Regions from separate parts of the Caballeronia sp. LZ024 genome, predicted to be linked through region 2. Evidence: riboswitches for the same ligand, from Rfam matches in the RefSeq annotation. Region 2 holds a riboswitch; the other holds the start of a gene.
What was found. Region 2 has a riboswitch for cobalamin ahead of cobA (uroporphyrinogen-III C-methyltransferase). Riboswitches for the same ligand answer to the same signal wherever they lie in the genome.
Positions count from the first base shown of each region.

Region 1: another riboswitch for cobalamin. It lies ahead of QCE48_RS03250 (TonB-dependent receptor domain-containing protein); the one in region 2 lies ahead of cobA (uroporphyrinogen-III C-methyltransferase).

Region 1 is NZ_JARUXL010000001.1:654,843-670,336, forward strand. It holds gene cobA (uroporphyrinogen-III C-methyltransferase) at 1-460, shown strand, start outside; gene QCE48_RS03175 (CbiX/SirB N-terminal domain-containing protein) at 511-882, opposite strand; gene lptG (LPS export ABC transporter permease LptG) at 902-2,050, opposite strand; gene lptF (LPS export ABC transporter permease LptF) at 2,055-3,152, opposite strand; gene QCE48_RS03190 (leucyl aminopeptidase) at 3,345-4,865, shown strand; gene QCE48_RS03195 (DNA polymerase III subunit chi) at 4,909-5,325, shown strand; gene QCE48_RS03200 (DUF2486 family protein) at 5,394-5,741, shown strand; gene QCE48_RS03205 (c-type cytochrome) at 5,750-6,076, opposite strand; gene ilvD (dihydroxy-acid dehydratase) at 6,232-7,905, opposite strand; gene QCE48_RS03215 (LysR family transcriptional regulator) at 8,012-8,974, shown strand; gene lgt (prolipoprotein diacylglyceryl transferase) at 9,047-9,952, shown strand; gene QCE48_RS03225 (SIMPL domain-containing protein) at 9,992-10,723, opposite strand; gene QCE48_RS03230 (EVE domain-containing protein) at 10,806-11,264, opposite strand; RNA gene ssrS (6S RNA) at 11,355-11,536, opposite strand; gene QCE48_RS03240 (cell division protein ZapA) at 11,651-11,965, opposite strand; gene QCE48_RS03245 (ATPase) at 11,962-12,351, opposite strand; cobalamin riboswitch at 12,571-12,866, shown strand; gene QCE48_RS03250 (TonB-dependent receptor domain-containing protein) at 12,957-14,828, shown strand; gene QCE48_RS03255 (FecCD family ABC transporter permease) at 14,828-15,494, shown strand, end outside.
Region 2 is NZ_JARUXL010000004.1:689,976-703,799, forward strand. It holds gene cobG (precorrin-3B synthase) at 1-211, shown strand, start outside; gene QCE48_RS25325 (precorrin-8X methylmutase) at 204-830, shown strand; gene QCE48_RS25330 (precorrin-2 C(20)-methyltransferase) at 827-1,555, shown strand; gene cobJ (precorrin-3B C(17)-methyltransferase) at 1,543-3,237, shown strand; gene QCE48_RS25340 (VWA domain-containing protein) at 3,204-3,788, opposite strand; gene QCE48_RS25345 (ATP-binding protein) at 3,902-4,897, opposite strand; gene cobN (cobaltochelatase subunit CobN) at 4,894-8,652, opposite strand; gene cobW (cobalamin biosynthesis protein CobW) at 8,657-9,736, opposite strand; cobalamin riboswitch at 9,839-10,135, opposite strand; cobalamin riboswitch at 10,192-10,429, shown strand; gene cobA (uroporphyrinogen-III C-methyltransferase) at 10,586-11,368, shown strand; gene QCE48_RS25365 (cobalamin biosynthesis protein) at 11,365-11,787, shown strand; gene cobO (cob(I)yrinic acid a,c-diamide adenosyltransferase) at 11,784-12,386, shown strand; gene QCE48_RS25375 (cobyrinate a,c-diamide synthase) at 12,401-13,699, shown strand; gene QCE48_RS25380 (DUF1289 domain-containing protein) at 13,702-13,824, shown strand, end outside.

The DNA.
Region 1 (15,494 bases), on a different contig from region 2:
GCGGGCGCTTGAAGCGGCGGGTATCGAATACGAAGTGGTGCCGGGCATCACGGCGGCGCTCGCGAGCGCGGCGACGCTCAAGCGTTCGCTCACGCTGCGCGGCGTGTCGCGCAGCGTCGCGCTCGCCACGCACAGCCGCGCGCCGGACAGCGACGAGATTCGCCAGCAGGCAAGCGCCGATTCGCTCGTGTTCTACATGGGCCGCGACAGCGCGCCGGATATCGCGCAGCAACTGATCGACGCGGGCCGCGCGGGATCGACGCCGGTGGCGATCGTCGAGGCATGCAGCACGCCGCGCGAACGCACGCTGACGCTCACGCTCGAACGCATGGCGCGCGGCGAAGCGCAGGACTGGCTCGATGCGTCGCAACCGAGTCTTTTGATGATCGGCGAGGCGTTTGCCGAGCGCGCATCGGCCAAGGCGAAGATCAAGCTGAAGGCGTTGCAGTTCGCAGCTTGAAACGCGCGAGCTTCAATGAGAAACGCACCGTCTCGACGGTGCGTTTTTTTTCAGGCATTCAACTGCCGCATACAGTACGCCGCGATCGCATCGAGCACGGCGTCGTCTTCGCCGACTGCCGTCGCGCAATGAATCGTGAGGTCCGGGTGCGCCGCGCGGCATGCGTCGATGATTTGCGGCAGATCGCGTCGAACGTGGCCGCCTTGTCCGAAGAACACCGGCACCACGGTCACCGCGTCGCAACCGTTCGCGGCTTGTTCTGCGACGGCGCCCGGCAGGTCGGGTGTCATCAGTTCGAGGAAGGCGAGGGAGATTGGTTCGCTGCGCGCCGCGCGCAGCCGGGCGGCGAGGCGCTCGAACGGTTCCGCCCAGCGCGCATCGCGCGCGCCGTGGCCGAACAGGATGATGCCGTGCTTACTCATGCTTCCTCCGGCGCGTGGATTAGTGCCGGTCGACCCACTTGAGGCCGACCAGCCCGATCACGAGATAGGCAAGCGCCGGCACGGCCGCGGTGACCGGCGCGGGCCACGTGTTCAAATTGCCGATGTGCGAAAAGAGCGTGTTGAACAACTGGAAGCTCATGCCGATCATGATGCCGCCGAACACCTTCACGCCCACGACGCCCGCGCGCGTGTGCAGGTACGCGAACGGCAGCGAGAGCACCAGCATCACGAATACCGCGAACGGATACAGGATCTTGCGCCAGAACGCGATCTGATAGCGCTGCGTGTCCTGATGATTCTCCGTCAAGTGCTGGATGTAGCGGAACAGGTTGAACATCGACATGCGGTCCGGCGACACCAGCAGCACCGACAGGATCTGCGGCGTGAGTTCGGAGCGCAGCGAGTATTCGGGCAGCGTCGTCTGCTTCGCTTGATACACAGGGTTTAGCGCATCGCCCGGATTCACCGCCTGCGGCGCCGCGTCGATCAGTTGCGTGTCGGTCACGCCCGTCAGCTTCCAGTGCCCCGGCGGCTGATACACGCCCGTCTTCGCGATGCGCACGTTCTGCAAGCGGAACTTCGAGTCGAACTCGTAGATGCGCACGTTGGCGATCGTCGTGTCCGGATTCAGTTGCCCGACGTTCACGAAGCGCGTGACCTGCTCGCCGTTGTCGCGGGCGGTGAGCGTGTCCTTCACCCAGACGCCCGACTGGAAGTTCGTCGACACGGACGAACCGAGCGCCTCCAGTCGCACGCGCTCGCTCAATTGATCCGCGTAAGGCCCGACTACTTCGCCGATGATGTACGTCACGAACACGAGCGGAACGCCGATCTTCAGGAGCGATCGCAGCGCCTGTCCCGTCGAGAGGCCGGACACGCGGAAGATCGTGAACTCGGAGGCCGCGGCCATCTGCGCGAACACGTAGATCGCGCTGATGAGCGCCGCGACCGGAATGATCTCGTAGAAGCGCGACGGCGTCTGCAGGCCGACGCGCAGCACGGCGAGCCCGAACTTGTAGTTGCCGTGCCCGACCGTGTTGAGTTCGTTGATCAGGTCGAAGAAAAAGAACAGGCCCGAGAACGCGAACAGGATGAAGATGAACGCGAAGTAGATCTGGCGCGCGAAATACCGTTCGTAGATGCGCATGGCGTCAGGCCTCCTTCGAACGGCGCAAGAACGCCAGCCTGAAGAGCGGCCGGTTGCGAATGCGCAGCCAGAAGATGAAGCCGACGAGCAGCGCCACGAGAACATGCAGGCCGACAATACCGACGCCAAACGACATCTTGCCCTGCTCGATCCACGACTGCACCACGTTCAGCAGGTTCGAGTACGTCAGGTAGATGAGCACCGCCATCACGAGATTGATCGTGCGGCTTCGGCGCGGGTTTTGGTACGAGAGCGGAATGGCGAGCAGCATCAGATTGATCGCGATGAGCGGCAGGCCCGCGCGCCATGCGAATTCGGCGAGATTGTTGTTGGTCGGATTGGCGAGCAGGTCGGGCGTGGAGATGCCGGTGGTGGTCGGCGTGTTGACGACCTGGCGGCTCTGTATCTTCACACCATAACGCTCGAACTCCATGATGCGAAAGTTCGGCTGCCCGGGTTCGCCGTCGTAGCGGCGGCCGTTTTCGAGCACGATGAAGCGGTCGCCGTCCTCGTGCGTCTCGGTGTGGCCCGTCTTCGAGACGATCACGTTGACCTTGCCGCCCTCGGTGCTCGTGACGAACACGTTCTCGACATGCCCCTGGTCCGGCGACATCTTCTCGATGAAGAACACGCGATGGCTTCCGGGCGACTCGCGGAACTGGCCGGGCGCGAGCAGCGACACTTCATCGCGCTGCTGAAAGCGCTGCTTGATGAGTTTGCTCTGCTGGTTCGACCACGGCCAGCCGACGAACGCGAAGAACACGATCAGGATGATGATCGGCGTGGAGAAGACGGCGACCGGCTTGATGAGCTGTGTCTGGCTCACGCCCGAGGCGAGCCACACGACCATTTCCGAATCGCGATACCAGCGCGTGAGCACGAAGAGGATCGAGACGAACAGCGTGACGATCAGCATGACCGCGAGATAGCCGATCACGGTGAGACCGATCAGCACGACGACATCGCGCGGATCGATTTCTCCCGACGCGGCGAAGCCGACGATGCGGATCATCATCGTCGTCAGCATGATCGTGAGCAGCACCATGAATACGGCACCGGCCGTATACGCGAGTTCGCGCTGGAGGGAGCGTTCGAAGATCATTGATTGGTAACAGATAACCGCATAGATAACCGCGCGATGGCCGGCGGCGATGCTTTTGCAAGCGCATGCTTTGACAGACGCCCGGGCAATGTGAACGTTCCCGGAGACTCCCGCCTGTGACCGCTGCGGAAAAAATAGCGGATAATTGCGGCTTTCATCCTTCAGCCCAGATTTTATCCGAGGATAAGCGCGATGGACTTTAGCATAAAAGCCTGTGATTGGAGCAAAGGCGCGGCAAATGGTTTCCTCAACGGGAAGGCCGACGTCATGGTGGTCGGCGTGTTCGAAGCGCAGACGCTGACGGGCGCCGCACTCGAGCTCGACCTGGCGACCAAGGGGCTCATCACGCGTGTCGTGAAGGCCGGCGACATGAATGGCAAGGCGGGCACGACGCTCTTTTTGCACGAGATCACGGGCATCGGCGCATCGCGCATCCTGCTCGTCGGACTCGGCAAGCAGGATGCCTTCAGTCAGAAGGCTTATGCCGAAGCCGCACGCGCGGCATGGCGCGCGATTCTCGGCACGAAGATCGCGCAGGTCACATTTACGCTCGCGCAACTGCCCGTGCTGGAGCGCACCGGCGACTGGGCCGTGCGCGCCGCGATCCTCGCGCTGCGCGAGCTGACCTACAAGTTCACGCAGATGAAGAGCAAGCCGGAGAACGGTGCGCGCGCGCTCAAGAAGATCGTGTTCAGCATCGACCCGGCCGAAGAAAAGGCGGCGAAGCTCGCCGCGAAGCATGGCGCTGCGCTCGCGAACGGCATGGACCTCACGCGCGATCTCGGCAATCTGCCGCCCAATGTCTGCACACCGACCTATCTCGGCCAGACCGCGAAGAAGCTCGGCCGCGACTGGAAGCTGAAGGTCGAAGTGCTCGGCCAGAAGCAGATCGAGGCGCTCGGCATGGGCTCGTTCCTCGCGGTCGCGAAGGGCTCGGTCGAGCCGCCGGCGTTCATCGTCATGCAATATCAGGGCGCAGGCGCGGGCAAGAACGCGGGCGCGCCCGTCGTGCTGGTCGGCAAGGGCATCACGTTCGACTCGGGCGGCATCTCGATCAAGCCCGGCGAAGCCATGGACGAGATGAAGTACGACATGTGCGGCGCGGCCTCGGTGTTCGGCACGCTGCGCGCGGTCGCGGAGATGGGGCTCAAGCTGAACGTCGTCGGCATCGTGCCGACCTGCGAGAACATGCCCGCCGGCAACGCGCTCAAGCCGGGCGACATCATCACCGCGATGAACGGCACGACCATCGAAGTGCTCAACACCGACGCCGAAGGCCGCCTCATCCTGTGCGACGCGTTGACCTACGCGGAGCGCTTCAAGCCGGCGGCGGTCGTCGATATCGCGACGCTCACGGGCGCGTGCATCATCGCGCTCGGCCATCACAACTCGGGCCTGTTCTCGAAGGACGACGCGCTCGCGGGCGAACTGCTCGACGCGTCGCGCGAAGCGGTCGACCCGGCGTGGCGCCTGCCGCTCGATGACGAATATCAGGACCAGCTGAAGTCGAATTTCGCCGATCTCGCGAATATCGGCGGCCGTCCAGCGGGCAGCGTGACGGCGGCGTGCTTCCTGTCGCGCTTCGCGCAGAACTATCCGTGGGCGCACCTCGACATCGCGGGCACCGCATGGAAGAGCGGCGCCGCGAAGGGCGCGACGGGCCGTCCGGTGCCGCTCCTTGCACAGTTTCTGATCGACCGCGCGGGCCAATGACGGCCGGCTTTTCACGCGCAGTGTGGTTGAGCGGGGCGCACGCATGACGCGCATCGACTTTCATACGAACGTCGGCGATTCGGTAGCTTACGCGTGCCGTCTCGTGCGCAAGGCGTATCTGAGCGGCGAGCCGATCATCGTGCTCGCCGATCCCGCGCGGCTCGCCGCCTTCGACGAGCAACTCTGGACCTTCTCGCCGCTCGACTTCGTGCCGCATTGCATGGCCGGCAGCCCGCTCGCGGAGGAAACGCCGGTCGTGCTCGCGGCCAACCTCGATGACGCGCCGCACCATCGCATCCTCATCAATCTGGGGCAGAGCGTGCCGGCGCAGTTCGCGCGGTTCGAGCGGCTGATCGAAGTCATCGGCGACGACGAAGACGAACTCGCGGCCGGCCGCCAGCGCTTTCGCTTCTACCGCGATCGCGGCTACGCGCTCAACATGCACAAGCAAGGCGGTTGACCGAACATAAGTCGCGGGACGGGTCGCGATAAGATCGGCCGCACACCTTTAGAGAGAGGGAGCAGAACGTGTCCAAAACGCCAGAAGAGTTCGATACCTCGATTCCCGTTCTCACCGAAGTCGTGATGCCGGGCAAGGCGCAATACGCGCGCACGCCGGGACCCGGCACGCCCGCGCACGCCACGGATTACGACGCGGAATTCATCGCCGAGCGCCTGCACGGGCGCTTCACAAACTTCCTGACGGGCGATGGCCGCGAGTTGATCGAGTCGCGTTGCCGTGACGCGCTGCGCGAGCATTCGACCTGGCTCGTGCATCAGATCACGCGCGAGGTCGCGCTCGCGCTGGAAGCGGAGATGACGGACTGGGTGCGCGAGGCGGTGGACGAAGAACTGCAGCGGCGCCGGGGCGCCTGAGCGGCGCGCTATCGGAGCGACAGAATCCAGTCGGCGAGGGCGCTTGCCTGAGCGGCGGTCACTTGCGTATTCGCGGGCATCGGCACCGGGCCCCAGACGCCCGCGCCGCCTTCCACGATCTTGCGTGCGAGCGCCGCGTGCGCGCCTTCCACGCCGGCGTACTTCTCTGCGACCTTGTCGAACGCGGGGCCCATCGACATGCGCGTCACCGAGTGGCAGCTCATGCAGTTGCGGCTTTGCGCGAGCGACAGCATCGAATTTTCGCCTTGCGCTCGCGCCGCGCCGAACGCGCAGAGCATCGCGAGCGCTGCGGCGTATCGTCCGATCGAAATCATGGTGGTCTCCGTCGATGCTTCGCCCGACCTCTTTTCGCGGCATTATAAAAGACGCGGCCCAATACGCCGCCCAATACGCGGCCCAATGAGAAGGGGCGCACGATTCGCATCGTGCGCCCCTTCGTTCGTCGGCGTTCAGATCTCAGCGACGGACGTCAGCCCGTCACGGCGCCCTTGTTCGCGGGCAGCGCGAGCGCTGCGTACTTCGAAAGCACGCCGCGCGTGTAACGCGGCGCCGGCTGCTTCCACGCGGCGCGACGGCGCTCGATTTCCGCGGCATCGACGTTCAGTTCCAGTAAGAGCTTGTGGGCGTCGATGGTGACCGAATCGCCTTCCTGCACTAGTCCGATCGTACCGCCTGCAAAGGCTTCCGGCGCGACGTGGCCGACTACCATGCCCCACGTGCCACCGGAAAAGCGCCCGTCGGTGATGAGGCCGACCGATTCGCCCAGTCCCTTGCCGATGATCGCCGATGTCGGCGCGAGCATCTCCGGCATGCCGGGGCCGCCTTTCGGCCCGAGATAGCGCATCACGACGATGTCGCCGGCCTTGATCTTGTCGCCGAGAATGGCTTCCATCGCGCTTTGCTCGTCTTCGAAGACGCGCGCCGGGCCCGTGATCACCGGATTCTTCAGCCCGGTGATCTTGGCGACGGCGCCGTCCGGCGCGAGATTGCCCTTCAGGATCGCAAGGTGGCCTTCGTCGTAGAGCGCCTGGTCGATCGGATAGATCACCTTCTGGTCGGCGCGCGGCTTGCCCGGCACGTCCTTTAGTTCTTCCGCGATCGTGCGGCCCGTGATCGTGATGCAGTCGCCGTGCAGGAGACCTGCATCAAGGAGGATGCGCAGCACTTGCGGAATGCCGCCTGCCTTGTGCAGGTCGGTGGCGACGAACTGGCCCGACGGTTTCAGGTCGCAGATCACCGGCACTTTCTTCCTCATGCGCTCGAAGTCGTCGATGGTCCACTCCACCTCGGCCGCGTGCGCGATCGCCAGATAGTGCAGCACGGCGTTGGTCGAGCCGCCCGTCGCCATGATGAGCGCGACCGCGTTCTCGATCGACTTCTTCGTGATGATGTCGCGCGGCTTCAGGTCCTTCTTGACCGCTTCGACCAGCACGCGCGCCGATTCGGCGGCGGAGTCGACCTTTTCCTGATCCGGGTTCGCCATCGTCGACGAATACATCAGCGACATGCCGAGCGCCTCGAACGACGAGCTCATCGTGTTGGCGGTGTACATGCCGCCGCACGAACCGGTGGACGGGCACGCGTTTTTCTCGACGCCCTTGAAGTCTTCTTCCGACATGCGCCCGGCCGTGAATTCGCCGACCGCCTCGAACGACGACACGATGGTCAGGTCCTTACCCTTCCAGTTGCCCGGACGGATCGTGCCGCCATACACGTAGATGCCCGGCACGTTCATGCGCGCGAGGCCGATCATGCCGCCCGGCATGTTCTTGTCGCAGCCGCCGATCACGACGACGCCGTCCATCCACTGGCCCTGCACGCAGGTCTCGATACAGTCGGCGATCACTTCGCGCGACACGAGCGAATACTTCATGCCTTCGGTGCCCATCGACATGCCGTCGGAGATGGTGGGCGTGCCGAAGATCTGCGGGTTCGCGTCCGATTTCCGGATCGATTCGACGGCGGCGTCGGCGAGACGCTGCAGGCCGGCGTTGCACGGCGTGATGGTCGAGTGGCCGTTGGCGATGCCGATCATCGGCTTGTCGAAGTCGTCTTCCTTGTAGCCAAGGGCGTAGTACATCGAGCGATTGGGCGAGCGCGCCACGCCCTGGGTGATGTTTTTCGAGCGGCGATTGAAGGCCATTTGGGGGCTCCTTGAGGATTTTTTCGTCTAGTGCCGGAAGAATGCAGCGTCGGCAAGTGTCTGTCCAATATATTATTCAGGGCTTATTAGGTCGCACGAGATATTAATGGACCCGCGCAATCCCCCCGTCGAATTGCGGCTGCTGCGCTACTTCGTGACCGTCGCGGAAGAAATGCATTTCGGCCGCGCGGCGGCGCGCCTCGCGATGACGCAGCCGCCGCTGTCGCAGGCGATCCGCGCGCTTGAGGAGGCGCTCGGCGTCGCGCTCTTCGCGCGCACGAAGCGATCCGTCGAGCTTACGCCGGTCGGCCACGACCTGCTGCCGGAAGTCCGGCGCCTGCTTTCGGCGGCCGAGGCGCTCAGGCCGCTCGCGCAATCGCTCGCGCGCGGCGAAGCGGGCGTGCTGTCGCTCGCGTTCGTCTCGACGGCGGACTACGGCCTGCTGCCGTCGCTCTTGCGCGATTTCGGCGCGCGTTTTTCGCGCGTTCGGCTGCAGCTCACCGAGGCCACCAGCGACGTGCAGATCGAGGAACTGATCGCGGGCCGCATCGATGCGGGCCTCGTGATTCCGCCGCTGCCGCCGCGTCACGTGGCGGCGCTCTCGTACTTGCCGATCGCGCGCGAGCCGCTCGTCGTCGCGCTGCCGGCGGAACTCGCCGAGCAACTCGGGCAGGGCGCGCACGAATGGGCGGACACGCCCGTGAGCCTGCAGGAACTGGCGTCCACGCCGCTCGTCGTCTTTCCGAGACGGCTCGCGCCCGGTTTCTATGACATCATTATGGGTTGCTACGGCACGTGTGGACTCACGCCGCGCATCGGACAGGAGGCGATCCAGATGCAGACCATCGTGAGCCTCGTGTCCGCCGGCATGGGCGTCGCGCTCGTGCCGCAGTCGCTGCGTAATCTGCGGCGCACGGGCGTGGTGTATCGTCCGCTTGCTGAATCCGGCGCGGGCAACGGCGCGCTCGTCGAGACCGGTCTCGTGTGGCGCGCGGCGGAGGTCAGTCCTGTGCTCGCCGGTTTCATCGACATCGTGCGCGCCCACGGCGCGGCGGTGCCTGCTTCATAGTTCGCGCTCATGGCTCACGCTTTATCGCTCGCTTGAGAGTTCGCGCATCTCGAACCGCTACTACAACTTACGATGCTCATACACCCCAATTTCGATCCCGTCGCGATTCATCTCGGCCCGCTCGCCGTGCGCTGGTACGGCCTCATGTATCTGGTTGCGTTCGTGACGGCGGTGGTCGTCGGCCGGCTGCGGCTGCGGCTGCCGCATGTCGCGGCGCAAGGCTGGACCGTGCGCGACATCGACGACATGCTGTTCTACGGCGTGCTCGGCACGATCCTCGGCGGCCGGCTCGGCTACGTGATCTTCTACAAGGCGAGCTGGTATGCGGCGCATCCGCTCGATATCTTCAAGGTGTGGGAAGGCGGCATGTCGTTTCACGGCGGCTTTCTCGGCGTGACGCTCGCGATGGTCCTCTTCGCGTACCAGCGCAAGCGCACGTGGCTGCAGGTCACCGATTTCGTCGCGCCGATGGTGCCGCTCGGGCTCGCGGCGGGGCGTCTCGGCAACTTCATCAACGGCGAACTGTGGGGCCGCGTGACCGATCCGAACGCGCCGTGGGCGATGCTCTTCCCGGGCGCATCGAACGACGATGCGATCTGGCTCGCCAAGCACCCGCAAGCGGACCTGCGCTGGCATCTGACGGAGATCTTCGAGCGCTATCACATGTTGCCGCGCCATCCGTCGCAGTTGTACGAGATCGCGCTGGAAGGACTCGTGCTCTTCATCGTGATCTGGACGTTCTCGCGCAAACCGCGGCCCGTGGGCGCGGGCTCCGCGCTCTTTCTGATCGGCTATGGACTGGCGCGCTTCACGGTGGAGTTCGCGCGCGAGCCCGACGATTATCTCGGCCTTCTCGCGCTCGGCTTCTCGATGGGCCAGTGGCTTTCGCTGCCGATGATCGTCGTGGGGATCGCGATGATGATCTGGGCCTACCGGCGCGACGGGCGATTGCCGTCGAAGCCCGCGAACGCGGCCTGACGCATGAACGACGCCTCGCCATCGCGAGGCGCCGTTCCGTTAGCGCGCCATCTGCACCGACCCCGACACGTTGACCGTCACGGTCGAGGTGCCCGCCTCGAAGGCCATGGGCGCGGCCATCTTCGCATCGGCGCTCATCGCGCGCGCCTGCATCATCATCACGGGACGCGGCGACGAGCCGTCGTGATTCACGCTGACTTCGCGGATCGAATAGCCGCTGTAGCCGAACGCCTGCGCCGAGGCCTGCGCCTGCTGGCGAAACGAGTCGATCGCCTGCGTCGAGAGCTTTTGCGCGGCCGCGCGCTGGGCCTGCGGCGACAGCGAGAACGCGACATTGCCGACCTGCATCGACGAACTCATCTTGCCCGCGAGCTTCGATGCCGCCGCGAAATCATGCGATTCCAGTACGACTTCGGTGCGGCCGCGCCAGGCGGAAATGCGGCCGTCGCGATCGGTCGACGGGAACACGGTGAACGAGCCGCTACGCGCCGTCACGCCCTCGACGCCCTTTGCGGTGCGCAACGCAGCGTCGGCGCGCTGGTTGAGCGTGGTCGTGAGCGACGATGCGTCCTGCGCTTCCTGTTCGTAGAAGAGCGTGATGTTGACGGTGTCCTGCGGCACTTCGGTGCTCGCCTGCGCCGACAGCGACAGCACGCCCGAAGGCTGTGGCTGCGTGAGCACGGTTTGCGCGGCGACCGTCGCCGACATCGTGAGCGCCGCGCTCGAAATGGCGGCGGCCGCGAGCGCGAACGCGGTTTTGTTTTTGATCATCGTGGAACTCCGGGAGTGTGGAATCGCTTGATTTGCGACGTCACTTAGGCGGCTCGCGAGCGCGCGAAGTTCCTGCGCGCGTTTAGACGAGATGCTCGGTGATGAAGCGCCATTGCGCTTCGGTCACGGGCGTGATGGAGAGACGATTGCCTCTCGCGAGCACTTGCATGTCGGCGAGTTCCTTGTGTTCGCGCAGCGTCGCGAGCGCGACGAGCGGCGTCTTCTTCACGAAGCGCACATCGACGAGAAGCCACCGCGGCGTTTCCTGCGTCGACTTCGGATCGTAGTAGGAACTCTTCGGATCGAACTGCGTGGGATCGGGATACGCCGTCGAGACGACCTCCGCGAGACCCGCGATGCCGGGCTGCGGGCAGCTCGAATGATAGAAGAGCACGCGGTCGCCGACCTGCATCGCGTCGCGCATGAAGTTGCGCGCCTGATAGTTGCGCACGCCGGTCCACGGCAGGGTTTTCTTCGGCGCGTGCGCGAGATGATCGATGCTCGCTTCGTCCGGTTCGGACTTCATCAGCCAGTAACGCATGATCGATGTGAATGTGAGAGCGTGTTGAGCAGCCTGCCAACCGGGCAGCCAAAGAAAAACGGCATCGGAAAAACCGATGCCGTTTCAGATAAGGTCCCCGCCTCAGCCGCTAGGCCGGCATCCTGAACCGGGGTTCAAGATTGGTCGCAGTAAGCAGCACTTCGGGTACATCAGACAGAGTGACGCGCGCGCCCGTGCTACAAATTTCCGCAACCGTGCACAATGGCATTGGTTCAAGGAATATATGACCTTGGCGAACCAGGCAGGGAGTACTAACTCTACACCAATCGCCAGTCGGATGCAGCAACGACTTTAAGCTTTCGCGATTTAAGAACGCTTGTCACGCTGGCGGCCATGTGATGAGCATGCTCGTCGCGAGACCGTGCTCACTGCGCTTCATATTGCGCGATGACGGCGCCCAGTTGCTCGTTCATCCGGTGCACCGTGTGGCGGATTTCTTCGGCGGGGAAGGCCTCGCCATGACGCACGCTGTTCTGCAGCTTAAGCAATTCCGACGCCAGCGAGAGCGCCGCCATCACCGCGATGCGGTCCGTGCCGCGCACGCTGCTTGCATTGCGCACCTTGTTCATCTCTGCATCGACGCGGGCCACGGCTTCGCGCAGTGCGTCTTCGGTTTCGGCCGAGCACGCGAGACGGTATTGCTGGCCGAGAATGGAGACTTCGATCTGTTTGGTGCTCATGCTTTTTCTCCGTGGCTGTGTTCACCGTTCATCTCGCCGGCGTGCGCGTGTTCGGGCGCATCAGACGAAGAATCGGCCGACGCATCGGGGCCAAGGAGATCCATTTGATTGTCGGGCTCGGGCGCGGCTTTCGCGCGCGGCAGTTTTTCGAGGATGGCGTTCAGGCGCACCTGCGCGTCGTCGATCTTCGCCGAGAGTCCGTCGCGTTCCGCCTGCAGCGTGTCGCGCTCTTCGCGCACCTGCGCGAGTTCGACCTGCACGGCGGCGAAGTCGGCACGCACCTGGTCGAGTTGTTCTTCGAGTGCGCGGTGGGCCTGATGATGGCGCTCGCTGATCTTGATCAGCCGGCCGATGTTCTGTGAAAGTGATTCGAGTTCGTTGAGCATGTGCTGCGTCCTCTAAAGACCTCGCATTTTAGCGCGGTTCAACCGAGCTTCCGATAAATGTCTCGTTTCGAGACGTAACAGCACGCCTTCATGCGCAAAAACGCATTTCTTCAGCGCAATACGTGTGTGGATAGAGCGGGTCGTTGCGTCGCGTCAATCGCAGCGCGCGCCGACCTCTTGCATCCGCGCCGCTTTCTTGACGCTCGCGGGCGTGGCTCCTAAACTTGCCGCACTTTTGGTGCTCGCGTTCGCCTTCGAAGCGGACGCAGTCAAACGGGAAACAGGGAGCGAAGTCCGGCAAGGACGAGCCAACCTGTGCTGCCCCCGCAACGGTAAGCGACCGCAACGCAAGTTGCAAGTCGTCCCCGATACGTTTTGCCCGTGTTTTTGCCCGCATTTTTCGTCACTTGAAACAGGCGGCCGAGGCAAACGTTAAATGCCACTGCGCCAACGCGCGGGAAGGCGGGACGATGCTGTCGCCAGCCCGGATACCGGCCAGGAGTCGGGTGCGTCGCGCTTTGCCTTGTTCCGCGCGCCGTGCCGATACGCGCATGAAGCCCGCGGGGAGCGGGCCGCGCTCGTCATCGACAGGAAACGCTTCACACATGTCTTCAATCTTCGCCCGCGCGGCGCGTCCGGTGCTGCTCGTCGCCTGTGGCATGCCGTTCGCTTCGTCCGCGCAATCCATCGATCCGGCCGACGGCCATGCAGGGACGACGACGCTCGCGCCCGTCGTCGTGACCGCGACGCGCGCAAGCGAGCCGCTCGCCGACACGATCGCGCAGACCTCGCTCTTCGACGCGCAGGACATCGCCGATACCAACGCCTCCGATGCGCTCGGTCTGCTGGCCCTCGCCCCCGGCGTGCAGATCACGCGCAACGGCGGGCCGGGCGCGACCTCGGGCCTTTACGTGCGCGGCGCCGCGTCGTCGCAGTCGCTCGTCTTGATCGACGGCGTGCGCGTCGAGTCGGCGGGACTCGGCGCCGCACAGCTCTCGCAACTGATGCTCGACGAAATCGACCACATCGAAGTGGTGAACGGCAACGTGTCCGCGCTGTACGGATCGGGCGCGATCGGCGGCGTCGTGCAGGTCTTCACGAAAGAGGGCGGCGCTCATCCGCCGCGCGTGAACGTCGAAGCGGAGTACGGCAGCTATCACACGCAGCGCCAGCAATTCGGCGTGAACGGCGCGCTCGACCGCGATGGCCGCACGACCTTCGACTTCACCGTCTCACGCGAAAAGACCGACAGCTTCTCGTCGATCGATCCGGCGCTCGCACCGGGCGCGAACCCGAACGCGAACGGCTATCTGAACGAAAGCGTCGCCGCGACGCTGCGCCATGCGTTCACGGATAAGTGGGACGGCGGCGTACGATTCTTGCAGTCGAACGGCATCAACAGTTTTGACGACGCCTACGGCCGCCCGTCCGATCTCAACGAATCGCACGACCGCGTGCGCTCGGCGTCCGTTTTTGCGAACGGCCGGCTGACCGACCGCTGGACGACGCACTTCACGATCGCGCAGGGTCAGGACCGCGCGAACATCGAACAGAACGGCGTCTATACGAACCGCTTCAACTCGGAGAACCGGCAGTACCTGTGGCAGAACGACGTGCGGCTCGCGGCCGGTCACAAGCTGCTCTTCGGCTACGAGCACACGGACCAGACGCTCGATTCCGATCAGCTCGACGCGCCCGACCGTCATGTGAACTCGGTGTTCGCGGGTTATGTGGGGCGCATCGGCGCGAGCCAGTTCCAGGCGAACCTGCGGCGCGACCAGTACTCCGATTTCGGCGGCGCGAACAGCTACTATCTCGGCTATGGCTACAACTTCGACGCGCACTGGAAGGCGAGCGCAAGCTACGCCGCATCGTTTCGCGCCCCGAGCTTCGACGATCTGTACTATCCGTTCTCTGGCAATCCGTCGATCCAGCCCGAGCGCAGTCATTCGGTGGAAGCGGCGTTGCAGTACGCGTCGTCGGCGCTTGGCGTGCTGCGTCTCACCGCGTTCCAGACGCGCTATTCGAACCTGATCGATTATGTCGCCGATGGCAGCGGCTTCTATATCGCGCAGAACGTGGGGCGCGCGAAGGTGCAGGGCATCGAGGGATCGTGGGCGGGGCAGGTCGGCGCCACCGACGTGCGCGCGAGCTTCACGCTGCAAAATCCCGTCGACGAGACGAATCACGAGGAACTCACGCGCCGCGCGCGCCGTTTCGCGGCGTTCACGGCGCATCGCTTGATCGGCCACTGGCGCGTGGGCGGCGAATGGATCGTGAGCGGCGCGCGCAGCGACTACGAGTCGACGCTCGCGGGCTACGGCCTCGTGAACCTGTCGGCGCGTTATGACATCACGAAGTCGTGGTACGTGGACGCGCGCATCGACAACCTGTTCGACAAGGACTATGAACTCGCTTACTCGTACAACACGCCGCGTCGCGGCGCGTATCTCACGATCGGCTGGCGGCAGCTCTGATGCGAACGGTGCGCGCTGACGTGAGCACCGGGAGCCCGCCCGCGCGCGGCATGAACGCGGGCCGCGCCGCCGCGATCTGGAGCGCGCTCGCGGTGGCGGCGCTCGTCGTGTTCGTGGCGTCGCTCGCGCTCGGCAGCTTTGCGCTGCCGCCGCTGCGGGTGATCGACGCGTTGTTGCATGCGCGCGCATCGTCGTCCGATGTGATCGACGAGATCGTGCTGAGCCTGCGCCTGCCGCGCGCGCTCGCCGGCTTTGCCTCGGGTGCGCTGCTGGCGATGGCCGGCGCGCTGCTGCAAGTGCTTCTGCGTAATCCGCTTGCGGAGCCCTACGTGCTCGGCGTGTCCGGCGGCGCGGCAACCTTCGCGCTCGGCGCGATGCTGGTGTCGATGCCGTGGTGGAGCGTCGACGTGGCCGCGTTCGCAGGCGCCTTGCTGTCGATCCTGCTCGTGCTCGGCCTGGCGCGCCGCGAGTTGTGGCGCGGCGAGCCGCAGGACGCCTCGCCGCGTCTGCTGCTGACGGGCGCGGTGATCGCCGCGGGCTGGGGCGCGCTCATCACGCTGATGCTCGCGCTCGCGCCGGAGAGCCGCCTGCGCGGCATGGTCTTCTGGCTGACCGGCGACCTGAACGGCGTCGCGACACCGTGGACCGCGCTCGTCGCGCTGGCCG
Region 2 (13,824 bases):
GCCGGGCACGGGCGAAGTCCATCTGAGCGGCTGCGCGCGTTCGTGCGCGGCGGCGCGGCCCATCGCGACGACGCTCGTCGCCGTGTCGCCCGGCCGCTACGACCTTTTTCAGCACGCAGCGCAATCGAACACGGACGCGCGCTGCATCGCCCGCAACATCACGATCGAAGAGGCGGCCGCCTGGCTCGCCCGGAGCACTGCCGATGCTTGATTACATTCGCGATGGACAGGAAATCTATCGCCAGTCGTTCGCGACGATCCGCGCCGAAGCGAATCTCGCCGCCATTCCGGCCGACCTCGAAAAGCTCGCGGTGCGCGTGATTCACGCGTGCGGCATGGTCGACGCCATCGACGACCTGCGTTTTTCGCCGGGCGCGGGCGCGGCGGGCCGCGAAGCGCTCGCGGCCGGCGCGCCGATTCTCTGCGACGCGCGCATGGTCGCCGAAGGCATCACGCGCGCGCGGCTGCCGGCGAACAACCGCGTGATCTGCACGCTCGCCGACGCGTCCGTGCCCGAACGCGCCCGCGCGCTCGGCAACACGCGCTCGGCGGCAGCCGTCGAACTGTGGCTGCCGGATCTGGCGGGCAGCGTCGTCGCGATCGGCAATGCGCCGACCGCCCTCTTTCACCTGCTCGACCTGATCGATGCGGGCGCGCCCAAGCCCGCGCTGATTCTCGGCTTTCCGGTCGGTTTCATCGGCGCGGCGGAGTCGAAGGCGATGCTCGCCGCCGACAGCCGTGGCGTGCCGTTCGTCGCGTTGCAGGGACGGCGCGGCGGCAGCGCGATGGCCGCGGCCGCCGTCAACGCGCTCGCCACGGAGGCCGAATGATGAGCGGGCGTCTCTATGGTCTCGGCGTCGGTCCGGGCGATCCGGAACTCATCACGGTGAAGGCGCTGCGCCTCCTGAAAGCTGCGCCGGTGGTCGCGTACTTCGTCGCGAAGGGCAAGAAGGGCAACGCGTTCGGCATCATCGAGGCCCATCTCGACGACGCACAGACGCGCCTGCCGCTCGTGTATCCGGTGACGACAGAAGCGCTCGAACCGCCGCTTTGCTACGAGACGATCATCAGCGCGTTCTACGACGAATCGGCGCTCGCGATTGCCGATCATCTCGAAGCGGGACGCGACGTCGCGGTGATCTGCGAAGGCGATCCGTTCTTCTACGGCTCGTACATGTACCTGCACGACCGGCTCGCGGAGCGCTTTCACGCGCATGTCGTGCCGGGCGTGTGTTCGATGCTCGGCGGCGTGGCCGTGCTCGGCGCGCCGCTCGTGTATCGCAACCAGAGCTTGGCGGTGCTCTCGGGCGTGCTGCCCGAGGACGAACTGCGGCGCCGTCTCGGAGCCGCCGATGCCGCGGTCGTCATGAAGCTCGGCCGCAACTTCGAGAAAGTGCGGCGCGTCCTGGTCGAACTCGGGCTCGCGGAACGGGCGCTGTATGTGGAACGCGCGACGATGGCGAATCAGCGCATCGTGCCGCTCGATGAAGTCGATCCGATGGCGTCGCCGTATTTCTCGCTGCTGGTCGTGCCGGGGGAAAAATGGCAGGCTTGAACCGGGACGTGGCGATTGTCGCGATCGTCGTGCTTGGCCCGGGTGCGCTCGATACCGCACGTCGCATCCAGTCGGCTTATTCCGGCGCGAAGGTACACGGACTCGCGCGCCGCGTCGTTGAAGCCGATGTCGCTTTCACGGAACTCGGCGCGCATTTGCGCGCGCTGTATGCGGCCGGCACGCCGATCGTCGCGTTGTGCTCGGCGGGCATCGTGATCCGCGCGATCGCGCCGTGTCTCGCGAACAAGGGCGCCGAGCCGCCGGTGCTCGCGGTGGCCGAGGATGGCAGCGCGGTCGTGCCGCTCGTCGGCGGGCTGTCCGGCGTGAACGTCATGGCACGCGAGATCGCCAGGGCGCTCGACACCGCGCCCGCGATCACGACGAGCGGCGAATTACGCTTCGGCACGTGCCTGCTGAATCCGCCGGAAGGCTACGTCCTCGCCGATATCGAGCACGGCAAGCGCTTCGTGTCCGACCTGCTCGCGGGCGCTCCGATGCGCATCGAAGGCGCCGCGCCCTGGCTCGACGATGCCGGCCTGCCGCGCGCCCCGGACGCACGGCTCGCGATTCGCGTGACTTCGCGCATCGCGCGCCCGGGCGAAGGTGACGACCTGATGATTCATCCGCGCTGCGTCGTCGCGTGGGTCGGCGAAGCTTCGCGCGGCGACATTGCCGAACGGGTGCGCCTCGCGTTGCGCGAACACGGCATCGCGCCGCTTTCGCTCGCGGTGCTGCTGGCGCCATTGCGCGACGCGGCCTCGGAACCGCTCGCCGAAGCCGCGCGAACGCTCGGCGTGCCGCTGCGTTTCAACGCGGAACCGCCAACGGACGCGAGCGAGCGCTTCGTGTCGCAGGACATCGTGCTCGCGGTGTCGGCACGTCCCGTCGATCCGTCGACGACCGGCCGCGCGCGCGGCAAGCTGACCGTGATCGGTCTCGGCCCGGGCAGCGCGGACCTGATGGTGCCGGCGGCGAAGCAAGCGCTCGCGCAAGCCGACGACATCCTCGGCTACGACACCTATGTGCGGATGGCGGGCCCGTTTCGCGACGATCAGCGCGTCCACGGGAGCGACAACCGCGAAGAGATGCAGCGCGCGCGCCATGCGTTCGAACTCGCGAGCGAAGGGCGCCGGGTCGTGGTCGTATCGTCGGGCGACCCCGGCGTGTTCGCGATGGCGGCGGCCGTGCTCGAAGCCCTCGACCAAGCGCACGCGCGCGAGCCCGCATGGACGAGCGTCGAACTCGAGATCGTGCCCGGCGTCTCGGCCGCGCTCACGACGGCCGCGCGCGCGGGCGCGCCGCTCGGCCACGACTTCTGCATGCTGTCGCTGTCGGACAATCTGAAACCGTGGTCGATCATCGAAACGCGGCTCCGGCACGCGGCCGAGGCCGATCTCGTGATGGCGTTCTATAACCCGGTGTCGCGGGCGCGGCCGTGGCAACTGGATCGTGCGCTCGACATCGTGCGCGCGTATCGCGCGGGCGCAACGAAGGTGGTGCTCGGGCGCGACGTCGGCAGGCCGGGCGAGACGCTCGTCACGACGACGCTCGACGCCTTGCGCTCGGATCAGGTGGACATGCGCACGATGGTGATCGTCGGCTCGTCGACGACGCGCGGCTTTCCGAAGGACGCGAAAAGCGAGTGGGTCTATACGCCGCGCTGGTACTGTGAGAAACCGTAGACAAGGTCGTCGGCGCTGCTGTACTGCGCGTCCCACGCCTCGGCGAGCGACGCGCAGCGACCGAGCCGAATCGCATCGCGCTCGAAATCGACGATGACGACGCGGTCCGCATCGACGGGACGCGACGGCGTATCCGACGTGCGGCCATCCGTCAGGAGCCACAGCCAGCGCTCCTGCGCGGGCCGCTTGCGCGACGCGCGCGCGAGCACGTTCGCGGCGGTACGCACGCCGAGCGCGAGCGGCGTGCCGCCACCGCCGCCGATCGGCGCGACCCAGTGCTCGTTCCACCAGTGCGCCGCGCCCGGCTGACGACGCACTTCGGCCCGCCCGCCGCCGAAACACACGAGCGCCACCTCCGCCCGCTCGCGATACGCCCGGTCGAACAGCGCGACGAGCAGCCCCTTCGCCAGCGCGAGCCGCTTGCCCGCGAGCATCGAACCGGAGCAGTCCAGCACGAAACAATAGAGCGCCGCGCCCTCGCCGCCCTTGCGGCGAAACCGGACATGCCGCGCTTCGAGCGGCGCATGCCGTTTCGCGCGCAAGGTCTGCATCCAGTCGATGGAACGGCTCGCGCGGCCTTCGCGCGTGATCGTGCGTCCCGCCGGCTGCGATTCGAGCCATCGAAGGCGGCCTGCCTCGGCTTCCGGCCCCGGCCTTCGATGGCTCAGGCTTTTTTTGGCTGCAACGGCCTTACGTTCTTGACCGTCGCGGTTTCGACGGGTTCGGGCGGCAGATAGCCCCAGTCCGCGTCGCTTGCTGGCGGATTTGCGTGCGCTTGTGACTGAGATTGTTGCGGCTTCTCGCCCTCGCGCCGTCGATGCTTCAGCACGGATTGAGCGATGCGCTCCACATGTTCTACACCGATCGCATGCGCACTTTCGAATGCCGCGAGCGCACGCGCCGCGCGCAGCATCACGAGATCGGCGCGCAGTCCGTCGACCTGCGCCGCGATGCAAAGCTCGCTCACGCGCGCGTGGACGGCATCGTCGAAATCGAGGTTCGCGAGTTGCGCGCGCGCATCGTGGATGCGCTGCGCGAGCGCCGCCTGCTCGCGTGCGTGACGCTCGCGAAACGCCTGGCTGTCGGTATCGAACGCGAGGCGCGCCTTGACGATGTCCTGCCGCACCGACGCCTCGAAGCAATTGCCGAGTTCCACCGCAAGCCCGAAGCGGTCGAGCAGTTGCGGACGCAGTTCGCCTTCTTCCGGATTCATCGTGCCGATCAGCACGAAGCGCGCTTCATGCCGATGCGAGATGCCGTCGCGCTCGACCGTATTCACCCCGCTCGCGGCGACGTCGAGCAACTGATCGACGAGCGGATTCGGCAGCAGGTTCACTTCGTCGACATAGAGCACGCCGCGATGCGCCTTTGCGAGCAAACCGGGCGAGAACTTCACGCCGCCATCGCGCAGTGCGCTTTCGATGTCGAGCGTGCCGATCAGTTGCTCCTCGCTCGCGCCGAGCGGCAGCGTGACGAACCGGCCTTCGGGCAGCAGTTCGGCGAGCGCGCGCGCCGCCGTCGACTTCGCCGTGCCGCGCGGGCCGGTGACGAGCACGCCGCCCAACGCCGGATCGACGGCGGCGAGCAACAGCGCCTCTTGCAACGGCTGCTGCCCGACCAGCGCAGCGAAGGGAAATACGGAAGATTCGTTCAAGGTCATTGGCCTTCGAGTTGCTGTTCGGCGTCGAGCAGATGCCGCTCGACTTGCGCGCGATAGTCGCCGGGGTGTTGCCACAGACCGCGCTGCATCGCTTCGGTCAGCCGCTCGCAGATCGAATGCAGCGCGTGTGGATTGTGGCGCTGCATGAACGCACGCGTGTCGGCGTCGTTCACGTAGGCATCGGTGACGAGCGCGTACTGATGATCCGACACCACGCGCGCGGTCGCATCGTAGCCGAACAAATAATCCACGGTGGCCGCCAGCTCCGACGCGCCCTTGTAGCCGTGTCGCTTCACGCCGTCGATCCACTTCGGGTTCACCACGCGCGAGCGGATCACGCGCGCGATCTCTTCGTTCAGCGTGCGGATGCGCGGCGCGGCGGGGTTGCTGTGATCGGCGTTGTACGCCTCCGGCTGCGCACCCGACAGATGCCTGACCGCCGCGACCATGCCGCCCTGGAACTGGTGATAGTCGTTCGAATCGAGCAGATCGTGCTCACGGTTATCCTGGTTCTGCACGACCACATCGATGCCTGCGAGCCGCGCGCCGAACGTCTCCCGCGCGTCGATACCGTCGCCGGCCTGCGAATACGCGTAGCCGCCCGCGCTCTGAAACGCGCGCGACAGGTCGCCGTCGTCCTGCCATTGCTTCGCGTCGATCAGTTCCTGCAGGCCCGCGCCATACGCACCGGGCTTCGTGCTGAACACGCGCCAGCCGGCACGCGCACGCGCTTCCTTCGCGTCGATGCCGCGCGCGACGAGTTTGTCGCGCTCGCGCATGATGCGCGCGCGGATCGGGTTGAGGTCTTCGGGCTCGTCGTCGAGTTCGGCGATCGCCTGCACGGCCGCGTCGAACAGATGCATGAGGTTCGCGAACGCATCGCGGAAGAAGCCCGACACGCGCAAGGTCACGTCGATGCGCGGACGGTTGAAGATCGTGATCGGCAGGATCTCGAAGTCGGTCACGCGATGGCTGCCCGCCGCCCACTTCGGGCGCACGCCCATCAGCGCGAGCGCCTGCGCGATGTCGTCGCCGCCGGTGCGCATCGTCGCTGTTCCCCACACCGAGAGCCCGACCGCGCGCGGATAGTCGCCATGATCCTGGAGATGCCGTTCGATCAGCAGATTCGCCGACTTGAGGCCGATCGACCAGGCCGCTTGCGTCGGCAGCGCGCGCGTGTCGACGGAGTAGAAGTTGCGGCCGGTCGGCAGCACGTCGGGGCGCCCGCGCGAAGGCGAGCCGCTCGGGCCCGGCGGCACGAAGCGTCCTTCGAGCCCGCGCCGAAGCTGCATGAGTTCTTGCGGCCCGCATGCGTCGAGACGTGTCAGCAAGTCGCCTTGCAGGCGCTCAAGGACGAGCGATGTCGCGGGCCATGCGTCCGGCGCTTGCGAAGCGTCGAGCAGCTTCGTCGCGAGCAGTTCGAGACGTTCGCGCGTGTCGCCGTGATGACGCCACGCCGCCTCCGTCACGTCGAGCAGCGCGGCGGGACGCGGTCCGGTCCACGGCGCGGCCCAGTCGGCGTCGAGCGGATTGAACGCGTCGCCGAGTTGCAGGTCGCGTGCGAGTGCGGTGAGCAGACTCGCGTTCGCGCCCTGCGCGTCGCCGACAGGAAAGCGGCCGAGCGCGAGCAGCGTGTCGCGCCGCTGCACGCCTTGCGGCGACGCGCCGAACGTATGCAGGCCGTCGCGGATCTGCGCTTCCTTCAATTCGCAGAGATAGGCGTCGGTGCGCGTGAGGAGCGCGTCGTCATCGGCGGCGGCGAGCCCGAGTTCTTCGTGCAGCCGTTGCGCGACGATGCCTTCGAGGATCGACTTGCGCAGCAGCTTCGCGCGGCGCGGATCGACCATCAGCGCTTCGTAGTATTCGTCGACCTGCCGTTCGAGGTCCTGCAACGGCCCGTAGTTTTCGGCGCGCGTGAGCGGCGGCATCAGATGATCGACGATCACCGCCTGCGCGCGGCGCTTCGCCTGACTGCCCTCGCCCGGATCGTTGACGATGAACGGGTACAGATGCGGCATGGGTCCGAGCGTCAGGTCCGGCCAGCATGAACCGGAGAGCGCCATGCTCTTGCCCGGCAGCCATTCGAGATTGCCGTGCTTGCCGACGTGCACGATCGCATCGACGGAAAAACGCCCGCGCAGCCAGAAATAGAACGCGAGATAGGAATGCGGCGGAACGAGCTCCGCGTCGTGATAGCTCGCGTAGTCGCCGCGTTCGCGCGATCGCGCGGGCTGGATGCCGACGAAGACTTCGCCGCAACGCCAGCCCGCGATCATGAAGCGGCCGCGTCGAACCGTCGGGTCCGCTTCGGGCGGTCCCCAACGTTCGTTCAGCTCTTGCTGCACATTCGCGGGCAGCTTGTGGAATGCATCGAGATAGTCGTCGAGCGCGAGGCTTTGCAGCGCGGGACGCAGGTCGCGCACGACCGGATCGTTGGTCACGCCTTCGGTCAGCGCGCGCATCAGCGCGTCGCCATCGGCGGGAAGCGGACCGACGCGATAGCCCGCATCGCGCAGCATCGTCATGATGTTGACGACCGACGCCGGCGTATCGAGCCCGACACCGTTGCCGATGCGACCTTCGGAAAGCGGATAGTTCGCGAGGATCAGCGCGACGCGCTTCTGCGCATTCGCGGTCGATCGCAGATGAGACCATCGGCGGCTCAGTTCGGCGACGAAACGCACGCGTTCGTGGTCCGGCTGATAACGCACGACATCCACCTGCGTGTGCTTGCAGTGATACGCGAGCCCCTTGAAGCTGATCGCGCGCGTGATGATGCGGCCGTCGACTTCGGGCAGCGCGACATGCATCGCGACATCGCGCGAGTTCAGACCGTGGTTGTCCTTCAGCCAGTCGTCGCGATTGCCGCCGCTCAGGATCACCTGAAGCACCGGCGCATCGCCTGCCAGTTCGAACGGCGCCGGATCGTCGATCACGCCGGCGGCGAACGCCGTCGTATTCAGCACGAGCGATGCGCGATGATCCGCGCACAACTGCTGCACGACTTCGCGGCTCACCGCGTCCTTCAGCGACGACATCGCGATCGGCAACGGATTCATGCCCTCGGCTTCGAGCGCGTCGACGAGCGCATCGAACACGGCCGTATTGCCCGATTGCAGATGCGCGCGATAGAACAGTATCGCCACCACCGGCGCGCCTTCGGTCCAGCGCGCGCGCCAGTCGTCGATGGTCGCCACTTCGCGTGCCGGATGATAAAGCGCGACCGTGGGCAACGCGCTCGGCGCACGCGCTTCGCGGCCCCAGCCGAACGCGCGATGACCGATCGCGCGCAAGAACTCTTCCGCGTTCTGCGCGCCGCCTTCGCGCAGATAACGCCAGAGTTCGTGGCAGAACGCGGGATCGGCCGTGCTCTTCGCGACGAGGTTCGGGTCTTCCTGAAGGTCGCCGGAGAACATCACGAGCGTCTGCTTCTCACGCTTCGCGAGCGCGACGATGCGTTCGATACCGTAGGGCCAGTAGGCTTCGCCGCCAAGATGGTCCACGATCACGACGCGCGCATGGCGCAACACATCGTCGACGTAGAAGTCCACCGACGCCGGTTGGCGCAGGAACGCCTGGTTCGCGAGCCGCACCGCCGGAAAGCCCGCTTCCAGACGCGGCACCGCGCTCGCGAGCAGCGAGAGCGTGGTGTCGGCGGAACTCAGCACGACGATCGGCGCGGGCGTCTGCTCGATGCGCATGACGCCCGCTGCGTCATCGACGAATCCGCCCGGCGTCGTGCGCAGCAGATGCATCGCCTTACGCCTGCGCAGGAACGCGGGACAGCGCGGACGTCAGCGCTTCCTGCAACGCGGGCTGGTCGAGATCCTCGCCGATCAGCACGAACCGGCTTGCCGCTTCGCCTGCTTTCCAGCGGCGGTCGAAGTAACTGTCGAAGCGCTTGCCGACGCCCTGCACGACGAGCCGCATCGGCGCGCCCGGCAGCGCGGCAAAACCCTTCACGCGATAAATCGTGTTCGCTTCGACGAGCATCTGCAACGCCGCGACGACCTGCTCGCGCGACTCCACTTGCGCGCTCACGACGACCGAATCGAAGTCGTCGTGATGATGATCGGCGTGGCCTTCTTCATCGGGCGAGCCGTGGTGATCGTGGCGCAGATGGATCGTGTCTTCCGACGCGGATTGCAGCCCGAGCAACGCATGCAGGTCAAGCTGTCCCATGTGCGCGGGCACGATTTTCACTTCGGCCGGAATCTCGCCGCGAATCAGCGCTTCGACCTTGGCCTGCGCGGTTTCGTCGATGAGATCGGTCTTGTTGAGGATCACGAGATCGGCCGATGCCAACTGGTCTTCGAACAACTCGTGCAGCGGCGATTCATGATCGAGATTCGGATCGGCGCGCCGCTGCGCATCGACGGCTTGCGGGTTCGCGGCGAACTGGCCGCTCGCCGCAGCCGGTCCGTCAACGACGGTCACGACGGCATCGACCGTGAACGCATTCTTGATCGACGGCCAGTTGAACGCCTGCACGAGCGGCTTCGGCAACGCGAGCCCGGACGTCTCAATCAGCACGTGATCGATGGCATCGCGCCGCTCGACGAGCTGCTCCATGACCGGATAGAACTCTTCCTGCACGGTGCAGCAGAGGCACCCGTTCGCAAGCTCATAGAGATTGCGTTCGCCCGACGACGGTTCATCTTCGCAGCCGATGCCGCAGCCCTTGAGAATCTCGCCGTCGATGCCAAGCTCGCCGAATTCGTTGACGATCACTGCAATGCGCAGACCATTGGCGTGCGAGAGAATATGCCGCATGAGCGTGGTCTTGCCGCTGCCGAGAAAGCCGGTTACGACCGTCACCGGGATTTTGCGCGTTTGCATCCGTTGCTCCGTGAGTGTTCTGCTGCGCCCTGGCGATACGTGTCATGCGCGAAGCGCCAGGCGTCATGAGGAATTGAACCGCGCGCCGCATCCCCGCGACGACGATCCGTTCTGTTGTCTGGCCGGTATCCGGGCTGACGAAAACGCCGCTTCACCTTCCCGCGCGATGGGCATGACAAACGCGCAGTGGAGCAATGCAGATGCGGCGAACGCACGTGCACCGAAGCCGGCATGGCCGCGCGCGCGACATCGATACGATGCGCGACGTGCGGCTTTCGCTTACCGTTGCGGGGGCAGCGCAGGTTGGCGACGATCCGTGGCGGACCGGACGCTTCCTGCTTCCCGTTTAACCGCGCGCGAAGAGCAACGCGCGCGAGCACCAGAATGCGAGCAAGTCTAGGCTGCAAGCGCACGAGCGTCAAGAAAGGACGCCCCTTCCCGCGCCCCTCCTGTGTTATCTTTCCCCCGCGTCTGGTGCTCATGCGCGGCTCGTCGAGGCCCGCATAGTCAAACGGGAAACAGGAGCACAATAGCCTCAGGGCCAAGTGCCAATCTGTGCTGTCCCCGCAACGGTACGCGACTAGCGGCTCAACCTGCCGCGCATTCTCTTCACGGCCACTGCGAGGCGACGAGCGGGAAGGCGAACGGAGTGAGTCGCAAGCCCGGATACCGGCCAGCGCAAGTGGCCGGCAACGCGTGCATCGCACCGTTGCCCTGGCCGAACGCCCGCGTCCGCGAGGGACGGACCGCGGTGCGCACTGCATCCCAGACGCATCACATGAATCCAGCTATCGCGCGCGAACGTGCGGAACCTGCATGGCGCCATCGCCCGAACCGGCGAGGTGCCGCATGACCGCGCCGCAAGGCCGCGTCGACCTGATCGGCGCAGGCCCCGGCGACGTCGAACTGATGACGCTCAAGGCCGTCAAGGCGCTGTCGGAAGCCGACGTCGTGCTCGTCGACGATCTCGTCAGCCCCGACGTGCTCGCGTTCGCCCGCAGCGATGCGCTCATCACCTATGTGGGCAAGCGCGGCGGCCAGCCTTCGACACCGCAGCCCGTCATCCTCGAACTGATGCTCGCGCACGTGCATGCGGGACGCCGCGTCGCGCGACTGAAGGGCGGCGATCCGTTCGTGTTCGGGCGTGGCGGCGAGGAAATGCAGGCGCTCGCCGCCGAGGGCGTGCAGGTCGGCGTGATCCACGGCATCACTGCGGGCATCGCGGCACCGGCCGCCATCGGCATTCCGCTCACGCATCGCGATCATGCGATGGGCGTCGTGTTCGTGACGGGGCATGGCGCAAGCAAGGATGCCGGCAGCGGCGACGGCAGCCGGGAACCCGACTGGGCCGCGCTCGCCGCGACAAAAATGACGCTCGTCATCTATATGGGCATGCGGCGGCTTGCTGACATCGTCGCGGCGCTGATCGCGGCCGGCCTCGATCCGCAGACGCCCGCCGCCGCCATCGAAGCCGCCACGCGTCCCGAACAGCGTCATCTGCTTGCGCCGCTCGAAAAGCTGCCCGATGCCGTCAAGGCGGCCGCGCTCGGCGCGCCCGCCATCGTCGTGATCGGATCGGTGGCGGGACTCGGCATCGCAAGCGCGCTCGATGCATCGGCAGGCACGTCATGACGACGCTTTCCATCGTGCTCGGCATCGGCTGCCGGCGCGGCGTGAGCGTCGAGGAGATCGAAGCCGCCGTGCAGCGTGCACTCGATGCGCTCGATGCGCCCGGCGCGCATGCACTCGCCAACGTGCGCGCGGTGGCGAGCATCGAAGGCAAGTCCGACGGGGCCGCGCTGCTCGCGTTCTGCGAGCGCCATCGCCTGACGCTGCAGCTTTTCACGGCGCAACAGATCGAAGGCGTCGACACGCACGCACGGGCGTCCGCGCAGGTCCGCAAGCATCTGGGCGTCGGCGGTGTCTGCGAACCGTGCGCGCTGCTCGCGTCGCACGAGGGACGCATCGTCGTGCCGAAGACGATCGTCGACGATGTGACCGTCGCCATCGCCGCCGATCACTCAATTCATCATTCGAAGAGCCACGCATGAAAACCGATACCGAATCGCACCTGCGCATGACGCAGCGTCGCAAGGAAGGCCACGAGAAGAAGCAGGCCGCCGCCGATCACGAGAAGGGCCTGCTGATCGTCAACACCGGCAACGGCAAGGGCAAGACGACGGCCGCGTTCGGCATGGCCGTGCGCGTGCTCGGCCACGGGATGAAGCTCGGCGTCGTGCAGTTCATCAAGGGCGCGCTGCATACGTCCGAGCGCGATTTCCTCGGCGCGATCGCGAACTGCGACTTCGTCACGATGGGCGACGGCTACACCTGGAACACGCAGAACCGCGAGGCCGACATCGCCACCGCGAGGAAGGGCTGGGACGCCGCGTGCGACATGATCAAGAGCGGCGAGTACCAGATGGTCGTCCTCGACGAGCTCAACACGGTGCTTAAGTACGAATACCTGCCGCTCGATGAAGTGCTTGGCGTGCTGAACGCGCGGCCCGCGACGCTGCATGTGGTCGTCACCGGCCGTCATGCGCCCGATGCGCTGATCGAAGCCGCCGATCTCGTCACCGAGATGCGGCTCGTCAAGCATCCGTATCGCGAGCAGGGCGTGAAGGCGCAACGCGGCGTCGAGTACTGAAGGCGATCGATCCGATGCACACCTGCCCCGCCCTTTTCATCAGCGCGCCTGCCTCGCATCAGGGCAAGACCACGGTTACCGCCGCGCTCGCGCGCCATCACACGCGGCAAGGGCTGCGCGTGCGCGTGTTCAAGACCGGTCCCGACTTCCTCGACCCGATGATCCTCGAACGCGCGTCGGGGTCGCCCGTCTACTCGCTGCATCTCTGGATGGTGGGAACCGGCGCGTGCCGCGCGCTGCTGGCCGATGCCGCGCGCGAGGCCGACCTGATCCTGATCGAAGGCGTGATGGGTCTCTTCGACGGCACGCCGAGCAGCGCCGATCTCGCCATCGCGTTCGGCGTGCCGGTGCTCGCCGTGATCGGCGCGCACGGCATGGCGCAGACCTTCGGCGCGGTCGCATTCGGGCTCGCGCGTTATCGTCCCGAGTTGCCGTTTCATGGCGTGCTCGCGAACAAGGTGGCGTCCGCGCGGCATGCGCAGATGGTCGGCGAAGCGTTGCCCGAAGGCTTGCGCTATTGCGGGCATCTGTCGAATGCCGCCGACATCGCGCTGCCCGACCGTCATCTCGGTCTCACGCAGGCGGCGGAAATCGCCGATCTGGACGCGCGTCTCGATCGCGCGGCCGACGCCATCGCGAAGACCGCGCTCGGCGAGTTGCCGCCCGCGGTCACATTCGAGGACCAGGCGCACGACGCGCCGCCGCGTCTTCTCGACGGCATGCGCATCGCCATCGCGCGCGATGCCGCGTTCTCGTTCATCTATCCCGCGAACCTCGACCTGCTTCACGCGATGGGCGCGCGCGTCGAAACGTTCTCGCCGCTCGCCGACGAACCCGTGCCGGACGATGCCGACGCGCTTTATCTTCCCGGCGGCTATCCCGAACTGCACGCGGCGACGCTCGTGCACAATGCGCGCTCGGCGGCCTCGATCAGGAAGCACACGCAGCGCGGACGAACGGTCGTAGCGGAATGCGGCGGCATGCTTTATCTGCTCGATGCGCTGAAGACGATCGACGGTGCGCAGCACACAATGCTTGGCCTCATCCCCGGCGAAGCCGCGATGCAGCCGCGCCTTACACGGCTCGCGATGCAGCGCATCGAAACGTCGCACGGCACGCTGACCGGCCACACGTTTCACTATTCGAGCGTCGCCACACCGATGCAGCCGCTTTTGACCGCGACGCACGCGACCACCGGCGCGGCGGGCGAAGCGCTGTACCGGCGCGGAGCGGTCATCGCGACGTACATGCACGCTTACTGGCCGTCGAATCCGGCTGCCGCTGCCGCGCTCTTTCGCGGCGAACCGCTATGACAATGACCCCTGCAACGATCGTCGAAAAAGAACCGCCGCTCGAACTCGCCTTTACGATCGAGCGCGCGAAATCGCAGCAGCCGATCGGCTCGCCGTGCACGAACGTGTGCCGCCTCGATCAGGCG